Regions from separate parts of the Streptomyces sp. CRCS-T-1 genome, predicted to be linked through region 1. Evidence: riboswitches for the same ligand, from Rfam matches in the RefSeq annotation. Region 1 holds a riboswitch; each other region holds the start of a gene.
The links. Region 1 has a riboswitch for cobalamin ahead of metE (5-methyltetrahydropteroyltriglutamate--homocysteine S-methyltransferase). Riboswitches for the same ligand answer to the same signal wherever they lie in the genome.

Region 1 (7,345 bases):
GGCCTGGGAGCCATCCTGTTCCGGCCACCCATCATGGCGGTGCTGGGCACCATCACCCTGCTCTTCCAGGCGCTGCTGCTCGCCCACGGCGGTCTGACCACGCTCGGCGCCAACGTCTTCTCCATGGCGATCGTCGGGCCCTGGGCCGGATACGCCGTGTACAAGCTGCTGCGGCGCTACGACGTGCCGCTGATGGTCGCGGTCTTCTTCGGGGCGTTCTTCGCCGACCTGTCCACCTACTGCGTCACCAGCGTGCAGCTGGCGCTCGCCTTCCCCGACCCGGGCAGCGGGTTCGTGGGCGCGCTCGGCAAGTTCGGCACCATCTTCGCCGTCACCCAGATCCCGCTCGCGGTGAGCGAGGGCCTGCTGACGGTGCTCGTGATGCGGCTGCTGGTGCAGTCCAGCAAGGGTGAACTGACCCGGCTGGGTGTGCTGGTGACCGGCGGGCGCAAGGAGAAGAAGACGGCGGCCGAGTCCGAGGCGGTGGCGTGATGAACCGGAACACGAAGATCAACGGCCTGCTGCTGCTCGCCGTGGCCCTGCTCGCGGTCCTGCCGCTCGCCCTCGGCCTCGGCGACCACAAGGAGGAGCCGTTCGCGGGCGCCGACGCCCAGGCGGAGACGGCGATCACCGAGATCGACCCGGACTACAAGCCCTGGTTCTCGCCGCTGTACGAGCCGCCGTCGGGTGAGATCGAGTCGGCGCTGTTCGCCCTGCAGGCGGCGATCGGCGCGGGCGTGCTCGCCTACTACTTCGGCCTGCGGCGCGGCCGCCGCCAGGGCGAGGAGCGGGCGCGGCAGGACACCGAGGAGACCACGGGCGTCACCGAGGGGTCCGGGGCCGAAGGGGCCTGAGCCGCGTGCTGCCGATCGACGCGGCGGCGCACAGCAGTCGCTGGCGCCGCCGCCATCCCGTGGACAAGGCCGTGCTCGGTCTCGGCCTCACCGTGTTGGCCATCTCGCTGCCGCCCTGGCCGGGAGCGGCCCTGGTGCTGGTGACGGCCGTGTCCCTGCTGCTGGGGCCGGCCGGTGTGCCCGGCCGCCGGCTCTGGCGGGCCTACCGGGTGCCGCTGGGCTTCTGTGTGACCGGCGCCCTCACGCTGCTCGTCCAGGTCGGCGGGCCGGGGAGCTTCGTCTCCCTCGCGGACGACGGGCCCCTGCGGGCCGGGGAGTTGCTGCTGCGCACCTCGGCGGCCTCCCTCGGGGTGCTGCTGTTCGCCTTCACCACACCGATGTCCGACCTGCTGCCGCGCCTGGTCCGGGCGGGCGTCCCGGCGCCGGTCGTCGATGTCGCGCTCGTGACGTACCGCATGAGCTTTCTGCTGCTGGACTCCGTGCGCCGGATCCGCGACGCGCAGGCCGCCCGGCTCGGGCACACCACACGGGCCGCCACCTGGCGTTCGCTGGGCGGACTCGGCGCCACCGCGTTCGTCCGGGCCTTCGACCGGGCGGCCCGCCTCCAGGCCGGTCTCGCCGGGCGCGGCTACGACGGAACCCTGCGGGTCCTGGTGCCCGAGGCCCGTGTCTCCGTCCGCTTCACGGTCGCCAGTTGCGCGCTCCTCGCGACGCTGGCCGTCCTCACCCTCGTACTGGAAAGGCCGCTGACATGAGCGAGCCCGCCCTCGTCGCCCTGCGGGGCGCGTCCTTCGCCTACGAGGACGGCCCGGCCGTGCTCAGCGGCCTCGACTTCGACATCCGGGAGGGGCGGGCGCTGGCGCTGCTCGGCCGCAACGGCAGCGGCAAGACCACGCTGATGCGGCTGCTCAGCGGCGGGCTGCGGCCGCACGAGGGGCGGTTGACGGTCGACGGGCAGCCGGTGACGTACGACCGCAAGGGCCTGACCCGGCTGCGCACGACCGTCCAGCTCGTGGTGCAGGACCCGGACGACCAGCTCTTCGCGGCGTCCGTCGAGCAGGACGTGTCGTTCGGGCCGCTGAACCTCGGGCTGTCCGACACCGAGGTACGGGCGCGGGTGGCGGAGTCGCTCGCCGCCCTGGACATCGGGGCCCTGGCCGACCGGCCCACCCATCTGCTCTCCTACGGGCAGCGCAAGCGGACCGCCATCGCGGGCGCGGTCGCCATGCGGCCCCGGGTGCTCATCCTCGACGAGCCGACGGCCGGACTCGACCCCGACGGCCAGGAACGGCTCCTGGCCACGCTCGACGGGCTGCGTGCGAGCGGCACCACGGTGGTGATGGCCACCCATGACGTCGATCTCGCCCTGCGCTGGGCCGACGACGCGGCACTCCTCACCCCGGAGGGCGCGCACCTCGCTCCCGCGCCCACGGCACTGGCCCGGACGGATCTCCTCGGGCGGGCGGGGCTGCGGTTGCCGTGGGGTGCCGCCGCCGCGGACCTCCTGCGCGCGCAGGGGCTGTTGACCGGGTCGGCGCCCGGCCCGCGCACCCCGGAGGAGCTGGCCGCCCTGGCGGCGGAGCGGCCGGTGACCGGCGGCTGAGGGTCGCTTCCCCGGCCTTGTCGTGTATAGGCTGGCGGTGCAGCTGGTTCGCCCCGTCCGCCAGACGGGATGCGTCGCAAGAGGGAACCCGGTGGGAATCCGGGACTGCCCCGCAGCGGTGAGCGGGAACGACCGCCGTCATACGCACTGGGTCCACGCAGGGCCCGGGAAGCGACGGCCAGTAGGTGTCTCACACAGTGAGACGTGCCCGCGAGTCCGAAGACCTGCCAACTGCCCGCGCGCGGACGATACGTGCGCGGACATTCCGGTGACCTCGAGGGCGGGTCGGCGTACTTACCAGACGGACGACCGCGCTGTGCCGCGCGAGGTCGACTCCGTCGGGTTCGTCACACCTTCGCGCTCTCGTCCCGTCGCCGGGATCTCAGGGATTCATCTCGCGAAGGAGATCTCCGTGACCACCAAGCCCGCAGCCGCGGCAGCACGGGCCACCGTGTACGGCTACCCCCGCCAGGGACAGAACCGGGAACTGAAGAAGGCGATCGAGGGCTACTGGAAGGGCCGCGTCACCGCCGACGCCCTCCGGTCCACCGCCGCCGACCTGCGCGCCTCGAACTGGCGGCAGCTCGCCGACGCCGGCATCGACGAGGTCCCGACGGGTGACTTCTCGTTCTACGACCACGTCCTGGACACCACCGTCATGGTCGGCGCGATCCCCGACCGCCACCGGGACGCCGTCGCGGCGGACGCCCTGGACGGCTACTTCGCCATGGCGCGCGGCACACAGGACGTGGCGCCGCTGGAGATGACGAAGTGGTTCGACACGAACTACCACTACCTGGTGCCCGAGCTGGGTCCGGACACGGTCTTCACCGCCGACTCGGCCAAGCAGGTCGCCGAACTGCGTGAGGCGCTGGCGCTCGGCCGCACCGCGCGCCCCGTCCTCGTCGGCCCGGTCACGTATCTGCTCCTCGCCAAGCCCGCCCCGGGGGTGCCCGCGGACTTCGAGCCGCTCACCCTCCTGGACCGGCTGCTGCCCGTGTACGCCGAGGTCCTCGCGGATCTGCGCGCGGCGGGCGCCGAGTGGGTCCAGCTCGACGAGCCGGCCCTGGCCCAGGACCGGACCCCGGCCGAGCTGAACGCCGCCGAGCGGGCCTACCGCGACCTCGGCGCCCTCACCGACCGGTCGAAGCTGCTGGTCGCCTCGTACTTCGACCGGCTCGGGAACGCCCTGCCGGTGCTGGCGAAGGCGCCGGTCGAGGGGCTCGCGGTGGACTTCACGGAGTCGGCTGCGGCCAACCTGGACGATCTGGCGGCGGTGGGCGGTCTGCCGGGCAAGCGGCTGGTCGCCGGTGTCGTCAACGGCCGCAACATCTGGATCAACGACCTGGCGGCCTCGCTCTCCCGGCTCGGCACGCTTCTCGGCCTGGCCGACCGGGTCGACGTCTCGGCCTCCTGCTCCCTGCTGCACGTACCGCTGGACACGGCGGCGGAGCGGGACATCGAGCCGCAGGTGCTGCGCTGGCTGGCCTTCGCGCGGCAGAAGACCGCCGAGATCGTCACCCTCGCGCGTGGTCTCGCGCAGGGCACCGACACCATCGGCGCGCAACTCGCCGCGAACCGGGCGGACCTGTCGTCCCGGGCGAACTCCCCGATCACCCGCGACCCGGCGGTCCGCGCCCGCACGGCCGCGGTGTCCGGGGCGGACTCCCGCCGCTCGCTGCCGTACGCCGAGCGGACCGCCGCCCAGCGCACCCGGCTCGGTCTGCCCCTGCTGCCGACCACCACGATCGGCTCCTTCCCGCAGACCGGTGAGGTGCGCTCCGCCCGCGCGGACCTGCGGTCGGGCCGGATCGACACGGCCGGTTACGAGGAGCGCATCAAGGCCGAGATCCAGGAGGTGATCTCCTTCCAGGAGAAGGCCGGTCTTGACGTCCTGGTGCACGGCGAGGCCGAACGCAACGACATGGTCCAGTACTTCGCGGAGCAGCTCACCGGCTATCTCGCCACGCAGCACGGCTGGGTCCAGTCCTACGGCACCCGCTACGTCCGCCCGCCGATCCTGGCCGGCGACATCTCGCGCCCCGAGCCGATGACCGTGCGCTGGACGACGTACGCGCAGTCGCTCACGGACCGTCCGGTCAAGGGCATGCTCACCGGCCCGGTCACGATGCTCGCCTGGTCCTTCGTCCGTGACGACCAGCCGCTCGCCGAGACGGCCCGGCAGGTCGCCCTCGCCCTGCGCGACGAGGTGGGGGACCTGGAGACGGCCGGGACGTCGGTCATCCAGGTCGACGAGCCCGCCCTGCGCGAGACGCTGCCGCTGCGTGCCGCCGACCGGCCGGAGTATCTGGGGTGGGCCACGGAGGCCTTCCGGCTCAGCACGGCCGGGGTGCGACCGGACACGCAGATCCACACGCACATGTGCTACGCCGAGTTCGGCGACATCGTGCAGGCCATCGACGACCTCGACGCGGACGTCATCAGCCTGGAGGCCGCCCGCTCCCATATGCAGGTCGCCCGCGAACTCGCCTCGCACGGCTATCCGCGTGAGGCGGGGCCGGGTGTCTACGACATCCACTCCCCGCGGGTTCCGGGCACGGAGGAGGCGGCCGATCTGCTGCGCACCGGCCTGAAGGCCATCCCCGCCGAGCGGCTGTGGGTCAACCCCGACTGCGGCCTGAAGACCCGCGGCTGGACCGAGACCCGCGCGTCCCTGGAGAACCTGGTCTCGGCGGCCCGGACCGTCCGCGCCGAACTGGACGGGGAGCGGCCCGGACTCGCCTGACGCTCGCGGCCGGGGGCGGGCCGGGCATGGCCCGCCCCCGGTCGGGTCAGGTCGCCGTCGCGGCCGCCGCCGCCCGGCCCGCCGCGCGGCCCGAGAACAGGCAGCCGCCCAGGAAGGTGCCTTCGAGGGAGCGGTAGCCGTGGACGCCGCCCCCGCCGAAGCCGGCGACCTCGCCGGCCGCGTACAGACCGCTGATCGGCTTACCGGAGGCGTTCAGGACGCGGCCGGAGAGGTCGGTCTGGAGGCCGCCGAGGGTCTTGCGGGTGAGGATGTTGAGGCGTACGGCGATCAGCGGTCCGGCGGAGGTGTCCAGGATCCGGTGGGCTGAGGCGGTGCGGCTGAGGGTGTCGCCGGGGTAGGCGAGGGCGTTGCGGATGCCCATGACCTGGGCGTCCTTGGTGTACGGGTTGGCGATCTCGCGGTCGCGGGCCTCGATCTGGCGCTGGAGGCCGGCCAGGTCGATCAGGTTGTCCCCCGTCAGTTTGTTCATGCCGGCGACCAGTTCGGGCAGGGTCTTGGCGACGACGAAGTCCTCGCCCTTCTCCTTGAACCGCTCGATCGGCTCTGGGGTCTGCCAGACGCGGGACAGCAGCTTCCAGACGTTCTTCTCGGTGAGGTCGGGGTTCTGCTCGGAGCCGGAGAGCGCGAACTCCTTGGCGATGATCTTCTGGGTCGTGACGAACCAGGAGTAGTCGTATCCGGTGTCGGTGATCGACTTGAGCGTGTGGAGCGTGTCGTAGCCCGGGATGTCGGGGCTGGAGAAGCGCTTGCCCGTGGCGTCGAACCACATGGAGGACGGGCCGGGCAGGATGCGGATGCCGTGGTCGGGCCAGATCGGGTCGTAGTTCTTCAGGCCCTCGGTGTAGTGCCACATGCGGTCGGGGTTGACGATCCGTCCGCCGGCCTTCTGGGTGATCGCGAGCATCCGGCCGTCCACGTGCGCGGGCACACCCGTGATCATGGACTTCGGGGCCGTACCGAGACGCGCGGGCCAGTTCTGCCGGACGAGGTCGTGGTTGGCGCCGATGCCGCCCGAGGTGACGACCACGACGGGGGCGCTCAGTTCGAAGTCGCCGACGACCTTGCGGGAGCTGGGCTTGCCGCGTGCCGCGCTGCTGGGCTCCAAGACCTTTCCGCGTACCCCGGTGACGGCACCGTTCGTGACGATCAGGTCGTCCACCCGGTGGCGGAACCTGAACGTCACCTTGCCGTCCTCGACGGCCTCCCGCACCTTCTTCTCGAAGGGCTCGACCACGGCGGGGCCGGTGCCCCAGGTGACGTGGAAGCGGGGTACGGAGTTGCCGTGCCCGTCCGCGAGGCCGCCGCCGCGCTCGGCCCAGCCGACGATCGGGAACCACTGCATCCCGAGCCCCGCGAGCCAGGAGTGCTTCTCCCCCGAGGCGAAGTCCACGTACGCCTCGGCCCACTTGTGGGCCCAGTGGTCCTGGCCCGACGGGTCGGTGATGCCGCGGTCGAAGCCGGCCGTGCCCAGCCAGTCCTGCCAGGCCAGTTCCTTCGAGTCCTTGATGCCCATGAGCCGCTGCTCTGGGGAGTCGACGAAGAACAGCCCGCCGAAGGACCAGAAGGCCTGCCCGCCCAGGCCGGCCTCCGGCTCCTGGTCGAGCAGCAGCACCTTGCGTCCGGCGGCGGCCAGTTCGGCGGTGGCGACGAGCCCGGCGAGACCGTGGCCGATGACGATGGCGTCCGCGTCCGACGATGCGGCTCCGGCCGCGAAGGCCGGGAACGTCGACTGCGCGAGAGCGGCACCGGCGAGCACACCGCCCGCGACGGTCAGGGCACGGCGGCGGGTGAACGCGGCGGGTTCTGACGAGTGTTCCATGGGCCGCCTTCCTTCTGGAGGTGCGCAGGGGTCGGGAGAGGCCCCTGGGGCTACCAGAGGTGTTACCGACGGTAGCCCAGGAGTTCTCGGGGCCGCCAGAGTCCTGCGCCGAGGAACTCATGGGCCTGGTGGGGGAGTTGGCAGGGATGCGTACCGGCCGCCCGAAATGCGATTGTCCGTCCTCACGGCACGGCACTACGGTGCCGAGGTGGATCTCTTCTCACGCTCCTGGACGGCGTTGCGCGCGGCGGTCGCCGACTTGGCCGACGAGGACTTCGCCCGGCCGTCCGGCTGTGCGGGCT
Region 2 (7,345 bases), 310 kb from region 1:
CAGCGCCGCGATCCCGCGCTCTCCGGACTCCCAGGCCCCGGGAGGCGCGTTGAAGAGCACCTGCGCGAGGCCGTGGTCGTCGAGCCGGAGCCGCAACTCCGTGCTGTCGTAGGCGTAGGGGAAGAGATATTCGACGGCGTTGAAGCCGTCCGCCGAGGCCGCGGCGAAGCGGTCGGGGAAGTCGTGCTCGGGATACATCATGGACAGGTTCGCTGCGAACCTCGGCATGCTGGCTCCTGTGAGGCGACCGGGAGGGACCGGTCAGCGGTTGACGGTCTTCTTGTCGGTGGTGAGCACCGCGGCGGCGCCGACGACGAGGCTGAGCGCCAGGACGTACATCGGGAGCGATGTCGAGCCGGTGGCGTCCTTCAACGCGCCGATCATGTAGGGACTGACGAAGCCGGCGAGGTTGCCGACCGAGTTGATCACGGCGAGGCCGACCGCGGCCGCCGTACCGCCGAGGAACGCGGTGGGGAGCGACCAGAACAGCGGCGAGCAGGTCAGCACACCGGCCGCGGCGACGGACAGCGCGACCAGGGACAGCGCGGTGGACCCGGCCCAGCCGGCCGCCAGCGAGAAGCCGACGGCGCCCATGAGGCTCGGGACGACCAGGTGCCAGCGGCGTTCGCGGCGCTTGTCCGCCGAACGTCCGAACAGGTTCATCGTGACGAGTGCGGCCAGGAACGGCACCGCGCTGAGCACCCCGATCGCGAGATTGCCCTCGATGCCGGTGGACTCGATGAATGTCGGCATCCAGAACGTCAGGGCGTACTGGCCCATCACGAAGCAGAAGTAGATGAAGCACATCAGCCACACCTTCGGCTCGCGGAAGGCGTCCCAGACCCGGCCGTGCACGGTCTGGTGCGCGGCGTCCTCGGCGACCGCCCGCTCGACGACGTCCTTCTCCTCGTCGGTGAGCCACTTCGCGTCGCGCACGCTGTTGTCGAGGTAGAACAGCGTGGCCACGCCGATCAGGAGGGCGGGGATCGCCTCCAGCAGGAACATCCACTGCCAGCCCTGCCAGCCGTTCACCCCCTGGAACCGGTCCATGATCCAGCCGGACAGCGGGTTGCCGAAGATGCCGGCCACCGGGATGGCGGACATGAACATCGCGATCACCCGGGCACGACGCTGCGACGGGAACCAGTACGTGCAGTACAGGATCACCCCCGGATAGAACCCGGCCTCGGCGGCACCGAGAAGGAACCTCAGGACGTAGAACGTCGCCTCGTTGTGGACGAACATGAACGCCGCCGAGACGACGCCCCAGCTGATCATGATCCGGGCGATCCAGGTGCGGGCGCCGACGCGCTGCAGCATCAGGTTCGACGGCACCTCGAAGAGGAAGTAGCCGATGAAGAACAGCCCGGCGCCGAGGCCGTACGCCGCCTCGCTGAATCCCAGGTCGTCGGACATCTGCAGCTTCGCGAAGCCGACGTTGACCCGGTCCAGGTAGGAGACGACGTAACAGAGGACGAGGAAGGGGACGATACGTCGTACGACCTTGCGGAAGACGGCGTTCTCACGGGCGACGTCGGAGACTTGGGACGCCGATATAGGCATGGACATGGAGATCCTTTGAGCGGCTCAGGGGAATTCTCCGGCAGGGGAGAGGCGGGTCACCACGCGGCGTTGAACGTGGACCTCAGTTCATCGAGCGCGTGAGGGGGGAGCGGCTCGGGGCGACGGTCGGTCAGGAGCCAGAGACGTGCCGTCTCCTCGAGTTCTTCGAGGACGGCGAGTGCGGTGGCCGCGTCGGGGCCCCAGACCACGGGGCCCAGCCGGTCCAGCAGCACCGCCCTGATGGGCGTTCGGCTCGCTGCGTGGTCGGCGATGAGGGCGGTCACCAGGTCGGCTACGCGGGGGTCGCCGGGCCGGTGGTAGGGGATGAGCGGCACGTGCCCGACCTTCATCACGTAGTAGGGCGTGATCGGCGGCAGCACGTCCGCGGCGCTCCACACCCCGGCCAGGGTGAGCGCGACCAGGTGCGTGGAGTGGGTGTGGACGACGAACCGGGCCGTGGGGTCGGCGGCACAGATGCGCCGATGGAGCGTAAGGGTCTTGCTGGCACGGTCGCCCGCGATCTGCTCGCCCCGGGCGTCGACCAGTGCCAGGCGGCCGGGTTCGAGGAATCCCAGGGCGGCGTCGGTGGGCGTGATCAGATGGTCGTCGCCCACCTTGGCACTGATGTTGCCCGCGCTGGCATGGACGTAGCCCCGGGCGAACAGGCTGGTGCCGACGCGGACGATCTCGCGGCGGGCGTGGTCGACCGCCTCGTCCTGCGCTGCCTGGGCGGCGGTGCTCGGCTGCGGGGTCATGCTGCCTCCTCGTCCAGGAGTGCGAAGGAGCGGGTGAAGAAGTCGGGGCCGCCGAAGTTGCCGGACTTGAGCGTGATGTGGAGCGTCTCCCCGTCGGGCAGTGCCGCGGCGCACCAGGGCACACCGGGGTCGATCTGCGGCCCGATCCGGAGCCCGGTGACACCGAGCGCCTGGACGACCGCCCCCGAGGTCTCACCTCCCGCGACGACGAGCCGGCGCACGCCACGGGCCACGAGCCCCTGGGCGATGCGGGCCAGCGTCCGTTCCACCAGCTCACCGGCCTCGGCGGCTCCGAGCCGGCCCTGCACGGTACGGACGGTGTCGGCGGACTCGGTGGAGTAGACGAGCACAGGACCGTCGTCCAGATGCGATTCGGCGAAGGCCAGGGCCTGTTCGACCACGTCCTCGCTGGCGGCCACGCGCAGCGGGTCCACGCTGAAGGCGGGCCGGCCTGTGCTCAGGTATTCCAGGACCTGACGGTTGGTCGCTGTGGAGACCGACCCCGAGACGATCGCTCGGTGGCCGGCGGGAGGCGGCAGCTGCGCGGCGGCGCGGGACGGCTCGAACCCCCAGTTCGCGGGCAGGCCGATCGCCAGCCCCGAGCCCGCGGTCACCAGCGGGAACCCCTGGACCGCCGCGCCCAGACGCACCAGGTCGTCATTGGAGACGGCGTCGACGATGGCGAGCCCGAAGCCGTCCTCGCGCAGGGCGTCGACGCGGGCCCGGATCGCCTCGACGCCGTCGGCGACCACCGTGTGGTCGACTAGGCCGACCTCCCGCGTGGTCTGCGCGCCGAGCACGGAGACCAGATTGGAGTCGGTCATCGGCGTGAGCGGGTGGTGGCGCATGCCGCTGTCGCTGAGCAGCACGTCGCCGACGAAGAGATGCCCCTTGAAGATCGTGCGCCCGTTGTCGGGGAACGCCGGCGTCGCGACCGTGAAGTCGGTGCCCAGCGCGTCCATCAGGGCCTCGGTCACCGGCCCGATGTTCCCGGCCGGGGTCGAGTCGAAGGTGGAGCAGTACTTGAAGTAGACCTGCTCGGCGCCCAGGGACCGCAGCCACGCCAGTGCCCGCAGCGACGCCTCGACGGCGTCGGCGGCCGGGACGGTCCGCGACTTGAGGGCGATGACCACGGCGTCCGCGTCGATCGCCTGCTCGGCGTCGGCCGGTGGTGTGTCGATCAGCTGGACCACGCGCATGCCCGCGCGCACCAGATTGTTGGCGAGGTCCGTGGCGCCGGTGAAGTCGTCGGCGATGCATCCGAGACGGATTGACATGTCAGGCCTCCACCGGCTTGGGCAGGTCGACCCCCGGGAAGATCTTGATGACCGCGCTGTCGTCCTCGGCACCCAGTCCGGACGCCGACGCCTGGAGGAACATCTGGTGGGCGGTGGCGGCGAGGGGGAGCGGGAAGCGTTCCGGCCTCGCGGAGTCCAGCACCAGCCCGAGGTCCTTGACGAAGATGTCGACGGCCGAGAGGGGCGTGTAGTCGCCGTCGAGCACATGGGCCATACGGTTCTCGAACATCCAGGAGTTGCCGGCGCTGTGCGTGATGACCTCGTAGAGCGCCTCGGCGGGGACGCCCGCCTTGATGCCGAGGGCCATCGCCTCGGCCGCGGCGGCGATGTGCACGCCCGCGAGCAGCTGGTTGACGATCTTGACCTTCGAGCCGAGCCCGGCGCGCTCTCCCAGGCGGTAGACGGTGCTGCTCATGGCCTCGAGCACCGGGTCGGCGAGCGAGTACGCCTCGGTGGAGCCGGACGTCATCATGGTGAGTTCACCGGCCGCCGCGCGGGCGGCGCCGCCGGAGATGGGAGCGTCCAGGTAGAGCACGCCCCGCTCGGCCAGGCGGCCTTCGATCGCGGCGGACCAGCCCGGATCGACCGTGGAGCACATGACGAAGACGGAGCCGGGGCGGAGCCGGCCGGCCGCGCCCTCGGCACCGAACAGCACGGCCTCGACCTGCGCGGCGTTGACCACCACGCCGACCAGGACGTCCACCGAGGCTGCCAGCTCGCCACAGGTCCCGAACGCCGTCCCGCCCTCGCGGGCGAAGTCCGCGGCCGTCTCCGGCCGCAGATCGTGGACGCCGACGTCGTACCCGGCCGCCCGCAGGCTCCGGGCCATCCCGAGGCCCATGGCTCCTAGACCCACCACGCCCACCCGCGGTCGCGCGGGCTCGTTCCGGTCGCTCATGCCCTGCCCATCCTTGCCGTGCCGTGCTGTCCGGAGGCAGGTCGCATCAACCAGCCCGCCGGGAGATCAGGTCATATGATGACCTGAGGACGACGGAATGCAAGGTGTGATGTCCGTCACGCACTGATGGGGGATGGATTTACTAGGACGTCCAACTATATAGTCGCGGTGTAAGCCCGCGGTGCAGGGAAGCCGGTGTGAATCCGGCACGGTCCCGCCACTGTGACCGGGGAGTACGCCGTCGAGCAGGACGCCACTGACGAGCTGGATGTCGGGAAGGCGGACGGCGTGTGCTGATCCGGGAGTCAGGATACCGGCCGTGGGATGTTCCGTGTTGTCCACGAGGATGGAGCTGACACGCATGGCACCGGTGTGCACCCACGACCCCGGAGGACCCGCCCGACGCGTCCGTCGTGCCCGACGGATCGTCCAGCGCCCGGCCGTCACCCTCTGACGGTCCTCGCCATACGCGATCTCGCGCAGCCCCCGCACCCGCACGCCACCGCGTCCGTGTGCGACGGACCCGCGCGCCGTCCCGGACCACCTGACGAGAGAGCAGGCACCGATGGTCCGCGTACAAGACCACGCCCCCGTCCGTGAGTTGACCCATTTCGTCGGCGGCAAGCACACCCCGGGAACCTCGGGGACGTACGGCGATGTGTACGACCCCAACACCGGCGAGGTCCAGGCCCATGTGCCCCTCGCGAGCCGGGCCGAGACCGAGGCGGTGATCGCCGACGCCGCGCACGCGCAACGCGAGTGGGCCGAGTGGAACCCGCAGCGCCGCGCCCGGGTGTTCATGAGGTTCCTGCAACTCGTCGAGGAGGAGAAGGACTCGCTGGCCCGGCTGCTGTCCTGCGAGCACGGCAAGACCATCGCGGACGCCCACGGAGACCTCCAGCGCGGGCTTGAGGTCGTCGAGTTCGCGGCAGGAATCCCGCACCTTCTCAAAGGCGAGTTCACCGACAACGCCGGCACCGGCATCGACGTCCACTCCCTGCGCGCGCCCCTCGGTGTCGTCGCCGGGATCACGCCCTTCAACTTCCCGGCGATGATCCCCCTGTGGAAGGCCGCACCCGCCCTCGCCTGCGGAAACGCCTTCATCCTCAAGCCGTCCGAGCGCGACCCGTCCGTCCCGCTGCGCCTCGCCGAACTGTTCCTGGAGGCCGGTCTGCCGCCCGGCGTCCTCAACGTCGTCAACGGCGCCCGGGAAGCCGTCGACACCCTGCTCGAGGACCCCCGGGTCGAGGCCCTCGGCTTCGTCGGCTCCACGCCGATCGCCGCGCACGTCTACGCCACCGCCGCCGCCCACGGCAAGCGCGCCCAGTGCTTCGGCGGCGCCAAGAACCACATGATCGTGATGCCGGACGCCGACCTCGACCAGGCCGTGGACGCCCTCATCGGCGCGGGCTACGGCTCGGCGGGGGAGCGGTGCATGGCGATCTCCGTCGCCGTCCCGGTCGGAGAGGACACCGCCGACGCGCTGGTGGCCCGCTTGAAGGAACGCATCGGCAGCCTGCGCATCGGCCGCAGCGACGACCCGGAGGCCGACTTCGGGCCGCTGGTCGGCCAGGACGCCGTCGACCGCGTGCGCTCCTACGTCGATCTCGGTGTGGAGGAAGGCGCGGAACTCGTCGTGGACGGAAGGGACTTCGTCCTGCCCGGACACGAGAACGGCTTCTTCGCCGGCGCCTCCCTCTTCGACCGGGTCACCCCGGCGATGCGCGTCTACCAGGAGGAGATCTTCGGCCCGGTCCTCTCCGTCGTACGCGCCGCCGACTACGAGGAGGCCCTGCGCCTGCCCAGCGAGCACCTCTACGGCAACGGCGTCGCCATCTTCACCCGCGACGGGGACACCGCCCGCGACTTCACCCGGCGGGTCAACACCGGCATGGTCGGCGTCAACGTGCCCATCCCGGTGCCGGTCGCCTATCACACCTTCGGCGGCTGGAAGCGCTCCGGCTTCGGCGACCTCAACCAGCACGGCCCCGACGCCATCCGCTTCTACACCCGTACGAAGACGGTCACCTCGCGGTGGCCCGCCGGGCTGCGCGAAGGCGCGAGCTTCACGATCCCCACGATGGGCTGAGCGACCATGACCAGCACCCTGCTCACCGAGGACCAGCAGGCCCTCGTCGAGACCACCCTCGACTTCGCCCAGGACCACCTCGCCCCGCACGCCCTCGACTGGGACCGCGACAAGCACTTCCCCGTCGACGTCCTGCGCAAGGCGGCCGGACTGGGGCTCGGCGGCGTCTACGTCGGTGAGGAGTCGGGCGGTTCGGGCCTGACCCGCGCCGACGGTGTCCTCGTCTTCGAGTCCCTCGCCTCCGGCTGCCCGTCCATCGCCGGGTACCTCTCCATCCACAACATGGTCGCCTGGATGATCGACCGGTACGGCGACGCCGCCCAGCGCGAACGCCGGCTGCCCCGGCTGTGCGCCATGGAGGACCTCGCCAGCTACTGCCTGACCGAACCCGGCGCGGGCTCGGACGCCGCCGCCCTCACCACCCGGGCCGTCCGGGACGGCGACCACTGGATCCTCACCGGCGTCAAGCAGTTCATCTCCGGAGCCGGGGCCTCCCAGCTGTACATCGTCATGGCCCGCACCGGCGGCGACGGGCCCGACGGCGTCTCCGCGTTCATCGTCGACAAGGACGACCCCGGCGTCACCTTCGGCGCCAACGAACGGAAGATGGGCTGGAACGCCCAGCCGACCCGCCAGGTCGTCCTGGACAGCGTCCGGCTGCCCGCCGACCGGCTCCTCGGCCGCGAGGGGCAGGGCTTCCGCATCGCGATGAACGGCCTCAACGGCGGACGGCTCGGCATCG
Region 3 (7,345 bases), 2.1 Mb from region 1:
CTCGTCCCGGAACACCCAGTTGGTGCCGGTGGCCAGGCCGTGCAGCAGACCACGGCTGCGGAACCAGTAGACGTAGGCGAAGGCGCCGTAGAAGAACAGGCCCTCGATGCACGCGGCGAAGCAGATCAGGTTCAGCAGGAAGCGGCGGCGGTCGGACTGGGTCTCCAGCCGGTCCAGCTTCTCCACCGAGTCCATCCACTTGAAGCAGAACCCGGCCTTCTCGCGGATGGAGGGGATGTTCTCCACGGCGTCGAACGCCGCGGCACGGTCCTCCGGGTCGGGGAGGTAGGTGTCGAGCAGCGTCAGATAGAACTGGACGTGCACGGCCTCCTCGAAGAGCTGGCGGGACAGGTACAGCCGCGCCTCGGGGGAGTTGATGTGCTTGTACAGCGTCAGCACCAGGTTGTTCGCGACGATCGAGTCGCCCGTCGCGAAGAAGGCGACCAGCCGGCCGATCAGGTGCTGCTCCATCGGGGACAGCTTGGCGAGGTCGGCGACGTCCGAGTGGAGGTCGACCTCTTCCACGGTCCAGGTGTTCTTGATGGCGTCCCGGTAGCGCTCGTAGAAGTCCGGGTAGCGCATGGGACGCAGGGTGAGCTCGAAGCCGGGGTCGAGAAGGTTCTGGGTGGTCATTACTGGCAGGCCTCGCAGGACTCGGGGTTTTCCAGGGAGCAGGCGACCGCGTCGGGGTCGGCCGTCTGCTGGACGGGGATGGTCTTCTCAGGCTGTGCCTGGCCCTGCGCGGCGCGGGCGATGCGGGTCGCCGGGCGCGAGCGCAGGTAGTACGTCGTCTTCAGCCCGGCCTTCCAGGCGTACGCGTACATCGAGGAGAGCTTGCCGATGGTCGGCGTCTCCAAGAAGAGGTTCAGCGACTGGGACTGGTCCAGGAACGGTGTCCTGGCGGCCGCCATGTCGATCAGGCCGCGCTGCGGAACCTCCCACGCCGTGCGGTAGAGCGCCCGTACGTCCGCGGGGATCCAGGCGAACTCCTGCACCGAGCCGTTGGCCTCGCGCAGCGCCTCCCGGCTGCGGGCGTCCCACACGCCGAGCCGCTTCAGCTCGTCCACCAGGTAGGAGTTGACCTGGAGGAACTCGCCCGACAGCGTCTCACGCTTGAACAGGTTGGACACCTGCGGCTCGATGCACTCGTACACGCCCGCGATGGAGGCGATCGTGGCCGTGGGCGCGATGGCGAGGAGCAGGGAGTTGCGCATACCGGTCGCGGCGATGCGCTCGCGCAGGGCCGCCCAGCGCTCGGGCCAGGTCAGCTCCACGTCGTAGTGATCGGGGTGCAGCACACCCCGGGCCGTACGGGTCTTCTCCCAGGCCGGCAGCGGGCCGTTGCGCTCGGCCAGGTCGGCGGAGGCCTCGTAGGAGGCGAGCATGATGCGCTCGGCGATACGGGTGGACAGCGCCTTCGCCTCGGGCGAGTCGAAGGGCAGGCGCAGCTTGAAGAAGACGTCCTGCAGGCCCATGGCCCCGAGGCCGACCGGACGCCAGCGGGCGTTGGAGCGGCCCGCCTGCTCGGTCGGGTAGAAGTTGATGTCCACGACACGGTCGAGGAAGGTCACGGCCGTGCGGACGGTCTCGTCCAGCCGCTCCCAGTCGATGTCCCTGCGGGCCAGGTCGACGAAGGCGCCGAGGTTGACCGAGCCCAGGTTGCAGACCGCCGTCTCCCCGTCGTCGGTGACCTCCAGGATCTCCGTGCAGAGATTGGAGGAGTGGACGACGTGGCCCGGCTCGGCCGTCTGGTTGGCGGTGCGGTTGGCGGCGTCCTTGAAGGTCATCCAGCCGTTGCCGGTCTGCGCGAGGGCGCGCATCATGCGGCCGTACAGCTCACGGGCCGGCAGGGTCTTCTTCGCCAGGCCCTTCGCCTCGGCCGCCCGGTACGCGGCGTCGAACTCCTCGCCGAACAGGTCGACCAGCTCGGGCACGTCCGAGGGGGAGAACAGCGACCACTGCCCGTCGGCGTTGACCCGCCGCATGAACTCGTCCGGCACCCAGTGCGCGAGGTTCAGATTGTGCGTACGGCGGGCGTCCTCGCCGGTGTTGTCGCGCAGCTCCAGGAACTCCTCGATGTCGGAGTGCCAGGTCTCCAGGTACACCGCGGCGGCGCCCTTGCGGCGGCCGCCCTGGTTCACGGCGGCGACCGAGGCGTCGAGGGTCTTCAGGAACGGGACGATGCCGTTGGAGTGGCCGTTGGTGCCGCGGATCAGCGAACCGCGGGAACGGATACGGGAGTACGACAGCCCGATGCCGCCCGCGTGCTTCGACAGCCGCGCCACCTGGTGGTACCGGTCGTAGATCGAGTCCAGCTCGTCCTTGGGGGAGTCCAGGAGGTAGCAGGACGACATCTGGGGGTGCCGGGTGCCGGAGTTGAAGAGGGTGGGCGAGGAGGGGAGGTAGTCCAGGCGGCTCATGAGCCCGTAGAGCGCGGCGACCTCGTCGACGGACTGTGCCGTGTCGTCCTCGGCGAGACCGGCGGCGACGCGCAGCATGAAGTGCTGGGGCGTCTCGACGACCTTGCGGGTGATCGGGTGGCGCAGCAGGTAGCGGCTGTGCAGCGTCCGCAGGCCGAAGTAGCCGAAGCGGTCGTCGGCGGCCCGGTCGATCAGCGCGTCGAGCCGGGCGGCGTGCAGGAGCACGAACTCGGCGGTCCGGTCGGCGATCAGACCCTCGCGGTGGCCGACCGCGACGGACTCGGTGAAGGACGTGACACCCTGCGAGGCGGCCTCTTCACGGATGCCGATCGTCAGCAGACGGGCGGCCAGCCGGGAGTAGGCGGGGTCCTCGGAGATGAGGCCGGCGGCCGACTCCGTCGCGAGCTCGCGCAGCTCCGCCTCGTCCGCCCGCGCGGACCGGCCCCGCAACGCGGCGGCGGCGACCCGGCCGGGGTCGGCGTCGGGGAGGTCGGCGGTCAGCTCGGTCAGGGTCCGCAGCAGCGCGGCACCGGGACCGTCGTGCTCTTCTTCGGCAGCTGAGACCGGTTCGGCTGGCGCGATGGTCACGTGGGGCTCTCCCTCGCTCGGCAAGGGGCCTCGCGCAGGGCAGGGGGCAGCACACGAGCGCACACGGCGTCGCGTCCACCGGCCCATTCCACGAGGCCCGGACGTCAGGGCACCCCGGCCGGACGGCCGGGCGCGCTGTCGGCAGGTCCTCGGACTGAAGCCTGTGCGCCCCGCCTTGGGGGCGGATACGCATAAGTACACCGTTGCGGGACAGTTCCGGATTCGCACCGGATTCCCCTGCGGCGACAGCGAGCACGAGCATACATCTTGTGCTGGGTTCGGGTGGCACCCCCAGATGTTGTGTCGCATTGGTGTCAGAGCGTCAACTTCACGTGACAGCGGGCCGCCGTGAATCCTTCTCACGGCGGCCCGCTGCGGGCTGTGTGCGGTTGTTCGCGCTGTTCCCCGCGCCCCTAGTGGGCGCTGCCGGCGGTGGCGGGCGGGAGTTCCACCTGGACGCCCGGGTCGCCCGCGTCGGCCGTGTAGTCCTCCGGCTTGGTCTCGTCGATGCCGTCGGGGGCCTTGAGGGCCTTCAGGACGAAGGTGAGGACCACCGTCACCACCACGTTCAGGACGAACGCCGTGAGGCCGATGTAGCCGATCTCACCGATGCCGGGGATCTCCTTCGAGGAGCCGCCGAAGTGCTTCTGGGTCGGCGAGGCGACCCCGTACGCGGCGGCTGTGCCGTAGATCATGCCGACCGCCCAGCCCGCGAGCAGCGCCCAGCGGTGGAACCAGCGGGTGAACAGGCCGCCGACCAGGGCCGGGAAGGTCTGCAGGATCCAGATGCCGCCGAGCAGCTGGAAGTTGATGGCGACGGTCTTGTCCATGGTGAGGACGAAGGCCAGCGCGCCCACCTTCACCAGCAGGGAGACCAGCTTGGAGACCTTGGTCTCCTGCGCCGGTGTGGCGTCCGGCTTGATGAAGTCCTTGTAGATGTTGCGGGTGAAGAGGTTCGCGGCCGCGATGGACATGATGGCCGCCGGCACGAGCGCTCCGATGCCGATCGCCGCGAAGGCCACGCCCGCGAACCAGTCCGGGAACATCGTCTCGAACAGCTGCGGGATCGCCAGCTGCCCGTTCTGCACCTTGATGCCGGCCGCGATCGCCATGAAGCCGAGCAGCGCGAGCAGGCCCAGCATCAGCGAGTACAGGGGCAGGATCGTGGTGTTGCGGCGGATCACCTCACGGCTGCGCGAGGACAGCGTCGCCGTGATCGAGTGCGGGTACATGAACAGCGCGAGCGCCGAGCCGAGCGCCAGCGTGGCGTACGTCCACTGCCCCGCCTCCGGCGGCACCAGCGCACCGCGCGCCGCACCCGTCGCCGGGTTGGTCTGGCTGTACGCGTCGCCCGCCTTGGCGAAGATCTCGTCGAAGCCGCCCAGCTTGATCGGGATGTAGATGATCGCCACCGCGATGACGATGTAGATCAGGGTGTCCTTGACGAAGGCGATCAGCGCCGGGGCCCGCAGGCCCGACGAGTACGTGTAGGCGGCCAGCACACCGAACGCGATCAGCAGCGGCAGGTCCTTGATGAACCAGTTGGTGTCCTCGCCGCCCCCGACGCCCATCACGTCCAGCACGGCCTGGATGCCGACGAGCTGGAGCGCGATGTACGGCATGGTCGCGAGGATGCCGGTGACGGCCACGGCCAGCGACAGGCCCTTGGAGCCGAAGCGGCCGCGCACGAAGTCGGACGTCGTCACATACCCGTGCTTGTGGGACACCGACCACAGACGGGGGAGGAAGGTGAAGATCAGCGGATAGACCAGGATCGTGTACGGCACCGCGAAGAAGCCGGCCGCGCCCGCCGCGTAGATCGCCGCCGGAACGGCCACGAAGGTGTAGGCCGTGTACAGGTCGCCGCCGAGCAGGAACCAGGTGACCCAGGTGCCGAACGACCGGCCGCCCAGGCCCCACTCGTCGAGGCTGTTCTCGTTCTCGGCCTTGCGCCAGCGCGAGGCCAGGAAGCCCATGACCGTGACGAGCAGGAAGAAGAAGATGAAGACGGCGAGCGCGACGCCGTTCACGCCGTCCTTCACCGCGCACCTTCCTTACGGGCGCGCTGGTCACGCTGCCACAGCTTGTAGGCGGTCATCGTCAGCGCGGTGGAGATGAGCACCCACGCCATCTGGTACCAGTAGAAGAACGGGATCCCGATGAAGGCCGGGTCGGTCTTGGCGTACGAGCCGACCCACAGCATGGCCACGAACGGCGCTATGAGGCACAGGGCGATGACGACACGCATCGGCGTCACCACCGGCCCTCTGCTGGCTTCTGGGGCTTGCGACATCAAGCGACTCCGTCCCCTCAGTGATCACCTGTGTAATGCGCAGGCAATCTAGGTCAGGGTGTGGCGGGAACGGAACCCCTCGTCCGCAATGCGGTACCCAATAGAAACCGGGGCCCACCAGCGGTCCGCGTGGCGTGCGCTACTCGACGGGCCGCTTCAGCCGGGCCACGAACTTGTACCGGTCCCCCCGGTACACCGACCGCACCCACTCCACCGGCTGTCCCTCCCGGTCCAGCGAGTGCCGGGACAGCATCAGCATCGGCAGGCCGACGTCCGTGCCGAGCAGGCCGGCCTCGCGCGGGGTGGCCAGCGAGGTCTCGATGGTCTCCTCGGCCTCCGCGAGATGGACGTCGTAGACCTCGGCGAGCGCGGTGTACAGGGACGTGTACTTCACCAGTGACCGCCGCAGCGCGGGGAAGCGCTTGGCGGACAGGTGGGTGGTCTCGATGGCCATCGGCTCGCCGTTGGCCATGCGCAGCCGCTCGATGCGCAGCACGCGTCCGCCGGGCGCGATGTCGAGCAGGCCGGCGAGGCGGTCGTCGGCGGTGATGTAGCCGATGTCCAGGAGCTGCGAGGTGGGCTCCAGGCCCTGGGCGCGCATGTCCTCGGTGTACGAGGTCAGTTGCAGCGCCTGGGAGACCTTCGGCTTGGCGACGAACGTGCCCTTGCCCTGGATGCGCTCCAGCCGGCCCTCGACGACCAGTTCCTGAAGGGCCTGGCGCACGGTGGTGCGCGAGGTGTCGAACTCCGCCGCCAGCGTGCGCTCGGGCGGGACCGGTGTGCCGGGCGCCTGCGTGTCCGTCATGTCGAGCAGGTGCTTCTTCAGGCGGTAGTACTTGGGCACGCGTGCGGTACGGACGGGTGCCCCGTTCTCGTTCTCCGCACTGCTGACGTCGGTGCTCATGCTCCGCCTTCCCGGCTCGGTCCGCCGAACGATCCCACTTGTATACCGTCGGCGCCGATTTTGGTCTAGTCCACCACGTCCAGTGGTCTACCTGAAGTATGGCGTGTACAGCCGGTATTTCGCTGGCTTATTACTTAAAGGTCCCTGCATATGTAGGTCGCATAACGGCTGGTCAGAGCCTTATCGGGCCTCTTGACAGGTCCCGTGGTCCAGGCCAAGCTCCTCCCTACTGGTCTACACCAATGGTCCAGCTGAGGAGGGTGGCGTGAAGCGCAAGCTGATATCCGCGATCGGTATCGCGGGCATGATGGTCTCCATCGCGGCGTGCGGGGGCGGGGGCGGTGGTTCGGACAAGGGCGGCGCGGACGCCAAGGAGCTGACGGTCTGGCTCACCGTCGACGCCCAGAACAACTGGCCGCAGCTGGTGAAGGCCGCCGACGCGGCCGTCAAGAAGAAGCACCCCGGCCTCAAGATCAACCACGAGTACTACGGCTGGCCCGACAAGAACGCCAAGCTCGACGCCGTCCTCGCCACCGACAAGGCCCCCGACGTGGTCGAGATGGGCAACACCGAGATGCTCGGCTACATGGTCAAGGGCGCCTTCGCTCCCCTGGACCCGGCGAAGTTCGACAACTCCGACGCCTGGCTGGACGGCCTCAAGGCCTCGGTCACCTACGAGGACAAGACCTACGGCGTCCCGTACTACGCCGGCGGCCGCGTCGCCAACTGGCGGGGGGACATCGCGGCTTCGGTCGGGGTGAAGACGCCCCCGAAGACCTACAAGGAGCTGACCGCCGCCCTGGACAAGATCCAGAAGAAGGAGGGCGGCAAGTTCAACGCCTGGTACCAGCCGACCCGCGACTGGTACGCGGCCATGTCCTTCGTCTACGACGCCGGCGGCGCCATCGCCACCGAGTCGGGCGGCCAGTGGAAGGCCTCGCTCTCCTCGCCCGAGTCCCTCAAGGGCCTGGGCGAGTTCAAGAAGGTCGTCGACTCCTACATGCACGGCGACAAGACCAAGGACGAGTCCGACCGCTACATCGTCTACGGCCAGGGCAAGTCCGCCATGATCTTCGCCGCCGCCTGGGAGGGCGCGACCGCCGAGGACCCCAAGAACGACAAGACCGGCAAGCTCAAGGG

Region 2: it holds a riboswitch for cobalamin, as region 1 does, so the genes downstream of both, NNW99_RS00960 (CoA-acylating methylmalonate-semialdehyde dehydrogenase) here and metE (5-methyltetrahydropteroyltriglutamate--homocysteine S-methyltransferase) in region 1, are expected to answer to the same signal.
Region 3: it holds a riboswitch for cobalamin, as region 1 does, so the genes downstream of both, NNW99_RS11495 (ribonucleoside-diphosphate reductase subunit alpha) here and metE (5-methyltetrahydropteroyltriglutamate--homocysteine S-methyltransferase) in region 1, are expected to answer to the same signal.

Annotation. Positions count from the first base shown of each region.
Region 1 is NZ_CP101651.1:522,670-530,014, forward strand. It holds gene NNW99_RS02340 (energy-coupling factor ABC transporter permease) at 1-492, shown strand, start outside; gene NNW99_RS02345 (energy-coupling factor ABC transporter substrate-binding protein) at 492-854, shown strand; gene cbiQ (cobalt ECF transporter T component CbiQ) at 860-1,609, shown strand; gene NNW99_RS02355 (energy-coupling factor ABC transporter ATP-binding protein) at 1,606-2,457, shown strand; cobalamin riboswitch at 2,485-2,704, shown strand; gene metE (5-methyltetrahydropteroyltriglutamate--homocysteine S-methyltransferase) at 2,870-5,203, shown strand; gene NNW99_RS02365 (FAD-binding dehydrogenase) at 5,250-7,043, opposite strand; gene NNW99_RS02370 (maleylpyruvate isomerase N-terminal domain-containing protein) at 7,252-7,345, shown strand, end outside.
Region 2 is NZ_CP101651.1:217,181-224,525, reverse strand. It holds gene otnI (2-oxo-tetronate isomerase) at 1-228, opposite strand, end outside; gene NNW99_RS00980 (MFS transporter) at 262-1,563, opposite strand; gene NNW99_RS00975 (aldolase) at 1,620-2,318, opposite strand; gene otnK (3-oxo-tetronate kinase) at 2,315-3,595, opposite strand; gene ltnD (L-threonate dehydrogenase) at 3,597-4,514, opposite strand; cobalamin riboswitch at 4,664-4,851, shown strand; gene NNW99_RS00960 (CoA-acylating methylmalonate-semialdehyde dehydrogenase) at 5,080-6,603, shown strand; gene NNW99_RS00955 (acyl-CoA dehydrogenase family protein) at 6,610-7,345, shown strand, end outside.
Region 3 is NZ_CP101651.1:2,619,466-2,626,810, reverse strand. It holds gene NNW99_RS11500 (ribonucleotide-diphosphate reductase subunit beta) at 1-633, opposite strand, end outside; gene NNW99_RS11495 (ribonucleoside-diphosphate reductase subunit alpha) at 633-3,008, opposite strand; cobalamin riboswitch at 3,131-3,287, opposite strand; gene mctP (monocarboxylate uptake permease MctP) at 3,422-5,050, opposite strand; gene NNW99_RS11485 (DUF3311 domain-containing protein) at 5,047-5,301, opposite strand; gene NNW99_RS11480 (GntR family transcriptional regulator) at 5,441-6,205, opposite strand; gene NNW99_RS11475 (extracellular solute-binding protein) at 6,471-7,345, shown strand, end outside.